2 regions of the Arthrobacter sp. PAMC 25486 genome follow, and region 2 is predicted to be linked to the other one. Evidence: predicted binding sites of a transcription regulator. Region 2 holds the regulator's gene; the other holds the start of a gene.
What was found. Region 2 encodes HrcA, which represses chaperone genes, less so after heat shock. Its sites were predicted from a motif close to TTNGCACTCGNNNNNNNCGAGTGCNAA; they were not measured.

Region 1 (2,191 bases), 1.6 Mb from region 2:
GCTGGTAGCCCTGTTGGCCGCCTTGCTGCTGGTACGGGTTTTGCTGCACGTTCTGCTGCGGGTAGGCCTGCTGGGCTCCGGGGTAGGGTGACTGGGGTTCCGGCTGCTGGTAGCTCGGAGGCTGCGGTGCAGCGGGCTCTTGGTAGCCGGGGGCACCATAGGCCGGCGGCGCTGGCTGGTCGTAACCTGCAGGAACCTCGGACGCCTTGCCAAAGTCGAGGGGATTTTGTTCGGGCTGGTTATTTTCACTCATGGTGTCTCCTGATGCTACTGATATTGAAGGCACAAGCCGTTGCCGGGAGGCGGTTCGAGCATTGCTTATGCGAACGGTTGAAAATGCATATGGCAACAACGCTATCTGTTCGGCCGCGTGTCTGAAAGGGACAGGACCGCGAAGGGGCGAATATGTTGCGGGAAACGGGGGTGGGTCACACCTTGGAGACCGTTTATTGCCACTTCCACACCACTTCCACGCCGTCCTGGTCCCATTCCGGCGTCTGAGACGCACCCCTTCCGGCGTTCGCCGCAAGCTCATACAGCGTTCCCCGCTTGCACTCTGTAGTGACGAGTGCTAATTATGGAGTTAGCACTCTGAGGTGGCGACTGCTAATTATTGGCTGCTCAACCGCCGTCGGAGTATTGAACTTTCCTCATTGGGCGAGGGTTCGCAGCAGGTGTAAAGAGATCATCGGCTGCTAATCCGTCCGTCGCGGGCGCACAATGGGGATTTTTGAATCGTAAAATGACTGTCCCGAAAGGACTGAAGCCTCCATGGCCAAGCTCATTGCATTTGATGAAGAGGCACGCCGCGGCCTAGAGCGTGGATTGAACATCCTCGCCGACGCCGTCAAGGTAACCTTGGGCCCGCGCGGTCGCAACGTTGTTCTCGAAAAGAAGTGGGGCGCCCCCACGATCACCAACGATGGTGTATCCATCGCCAAGGAAATTGAACTTGACGATCCTTACGAGAAGATCGGCGCCGAGCTGGTCAAGGAAGTCGCCAAGAAGACTGACGACATCGCAGGCGACGGAACCACCACAGCAACTGTGTTGGCCCAGGCCCTGGTCAAGGAAGGCCTGCGCAACGTAGCTGCCGGCGCCGACCCGCTGTCCCTGAAGCGCGGCATCGAGAAGGCTGTTGCAGCCGTCATCGAGCAGCTGCTGGCTTCCGCCAAGGAAATTGAGACCAAGGAAGAAATCGCCGCCACCGCGTCGATCTCTGCCGGCGATCCCGAAATTGGCGCACTCATTGCCGAGGCCTTGGACAAGGTTGGCAAGGAAGGCGTCATCACCGTTGAGGAGTCAAACACCTTCGGCCTGGAGCTTGAGCTCACCGAGGGCATGCGCTTCGACAAGGGTTACATCTCCGCTTACTTCGTGACCGACACCGAGCGTCAGGAAACGGTTCTTGAAGACCCGTACATCCTGATCGTGAACTCCAAGATCTCCAGCGTCAAGGACCTCGTTGCAGTTCTGGAAAAAGTCATGGCTTCCAACAAGCCGCTGCTGATCATTGCCGAAGACATCGAAGGCGAAGCGCTTGCCACGTTGATCGTGAACAAGATCCGCGGCCTGTTCAAGTCCGTTGCCGTCAAGGCTCCGGGCTTCGGCGACCGCCGCAAGGCCCAGCTGGCTGACATTGCAGTGCTCACCGGTGGCCAGGTCATCGCTGAAGAAGTTGGCCTCAAGCTGGAAAACACCACCCTTGACCTGTTGGGCAAGGCTCGCAAGGTTGTTGTGACCAAGGACGAGACCACCATTGTTGATGGAGCCGGCGACGCCGAAGCCATCGCAGGTCGCGTTGCTCAGATTCGTGCCGAGATCGAAAACTCCGATTCCGACTACGACCGTGAGAAGCTGCAGGAGCGCCTGGCCAAGCTGGCCGGCGGCGTTGCAGTCATCAAGGCAGGTGCCGCAACCGAAGTTGAGCTCAAGGAGCGCAAGCACCGCATCGAAGATGCAGTGCGTAACGCCAAGGCTGCTGTTGAAGAAGGCATCGTCCCCGGCGGTGGCGTTGCCCTGATCCAGGCTGGCGTCACGGCATTCGAAGGCCTCAACCTGACGGGCGACGAAGCAACCGGCGCCAACATCGTCCGCGTTGCCATCGATGCACCGTTGAAGCAGATTGCCTTCAACGCAGGCATGGAGCCCGGCGTAGTAGTGGACAAGGTCCGCTCACTGCCCAACGGCC
Region 2 (2,191 bases):
GATGGAGCGCATGGGGCGCTGGATCTGGCCGCTGCCATGGCAAACGTCACACGTGGTGGGGTGCGTGCCGGGGCGGCAGCAGCTGCCGTCGCAGGTGGGGCACGTGATGGCCGTGTCGATTTCAAGCTTCTTGTTGACTCCGAACACGGCTTCACGCAATTCCACGCGAACCGTGATCAGTGCGTCCTGGCCGCGCCGGGTGCGTGAGGCCGGGCCGCGGCCGCCGCCCCCGCCACCGCCGCCACCCCCGCCGAAGAACGTCTCAAAGATGTCCTGGAACGCAAAGCCGTCGCCACCGAAGTTGCTGGCGCCGGCACCGTTGTCGTTGCCGTTTTCATTGCCGGTGGTGTCGTAGACGCGGCGCTTCTGCGGGTCGGATAGCACCTCATAGGCGTGTGTAACGGCCTTGAAGCGGTCCTGTGCGTCCGCGGCGTCGTTGACGTCCGGGTGCAGCTTCCGGGCAAGCTTGCGGTAAGCCTTCTTGATTTCCTCGGGAGTGGCGTCGCGTGAAACGCCCAGGGCGTCGTAATGGTTGCTCAAAATGTTGCTCTCTTGTAAATAGTGAAACGGCGGCCGTTTAGCCGGCCAAGATTCGTGATAGGTATTGTGCCACTGCGCGCACGCTTGACATGGTGTTGGGGTAGTCCATACGGGTGGGTCCCACAATGCCCAGCTTGGCCCCCTCGCCGGGTCCGTAGCTGCTGGCCACGACCGATGCCTCGGCCAATGAATCGTGCGGATTCTCCCTGCCGATGACCACTGCCATACCCAGGGAATCCTGTGCCATGGCCTCCAGGAGGCGCAGCAGCACCACCTGCTCCTCCAGCGCGTCGAGGACGGGCCCGATGCTCAGCGGGAAATCGTTATTGGAGCGGGCAAGATTTGCGGTACCGGCCATGACGATGCGGTCTTCACGGGCGTTGCGGGCCAGCAGCGCCAAGCCTTGGGCGAGCCTCGCTGCCGGAGCCTGCTCGGCCGGCGGCACGGACGCTGGAATGCGGGCCACGGCGTCGGCCAGGCTGACCACAGCCATGCCGTGAAGGGCGGAGAGGAAGACTTGGCGCAGTGTTGCCAGTTCGGCGTCGTCAAGGTTGACCCCGACGTCAATCACATTTTGTTCAACCTTGCCGGAGGCAAGAATCAGCACCACAAGCACCTGTCGGGCTGCCAGGGAGACAAATTCTATGTGCCGCACCACGGCGTCGCCGGAGCGGGGGTATTGCACAACGGCCACCTGGTGGGTCAGTTGGGCCAAGGCGCGCACCGTGCGTTCCAGGACATCGTCCAAGTCCGTGGAGCCTTCCAGCAGCACCGAGATGGCACGTCTCTCAGCGGCCGAGAGCGGCTTGACACTGGAGAGCTGGTCAACGAAGAGACGGTAGCCCTTGTCAGTGGGGATGCGCCCGGAACTGGTGTGCGGGGCGGTGATGAGCCCTTCTTCTTCCAGCGCGGCCATGTCGTTGCGGATCGTGGCGCTGGAGACGCCCAGGTGGTGCCGTTCCACCAGAGCTTTGGAGCCGACAGGTTCACGCGTGTGGACGTAATCTTCAACTATGGCCCGAAGGACTTCCAATTTCCGTGGTTCACTCATGCCTGACACCTCCTATCAATGACGCAGCGCTATATTGGCACTCTACCCAATCAACTGCTAAGTCTAATACTTTTTGCGCCGACCCTCCTGAGCGGCCCATGGCGCGGGATGCACGGCCCGATGCCACTTCACCGGTTAGCATGGATTTTCACCCTGCAGCGTTCGCCAAGAGCGTTGCGCCGACGAGCAAGAGTCAGGTTTTTAGTGCAATTCAACCAGTGGGGCCCCCAGGATCTCAGCGCACCGGCAGCCCGGGTGCTGCCCAAGGTGGAGGCGCGTGCCGGCCTCGTGGTGGAGGACGTCGCAACCGGGTGGGTTGGCGCCGTCGTGCGGCTGGAAAAAACCGGTGGCATGCACATAGTGGAGCTGGCGGACCGGCGGGAGAAAATCCGTGCCTTCCCGCTCGGCTTCGGCTTTCTGCTCGAGGGCGAGCCGGTGGAGCTGATTGCTCCGGTGAAGGTTGCCGCAGCGCAAACACTGCGCACCGCCTCCGGCTCGGTGAAAGTAGCCGACACCCGCGCCAAAGTGGCCAAGGCGAGCCGCATCTGGGTAGAGGGAAAGCACGACGCCGAGCTCGTGGAGAAGGTCTGGGGTGATGAC

Region 1: a site for HrcA is predicted at 584-610, ahead of groL (chaperonin GroEL). Genes of this name have one in related genera too.

What each region holds. Positions count from the first base shown of each region.
Region 1 is NZ_CP007595.1:3,845,508-3,847,698, forward strand. It holds gene art_RS23185 (TM2 domain-containing protein) at 1-253, opposite strand, end outside; gene groL (chaperonin GroEL) at 772-2,191, shown strand, end outside.
Region 2 is NZ_CP007595.1:891,079-893,269, forward strand. It holds gene dnaJ (molecular chaperone DnaJ) at 1-540, opposite strand, end outside; gene hrcA (heat-inducible transcriptional repressor HrcA) at 578-1,591, opposite strand; gene art_RS04200 (DUF3097 domain-containing protein) at 1,796-2,191, shown strand, end outside.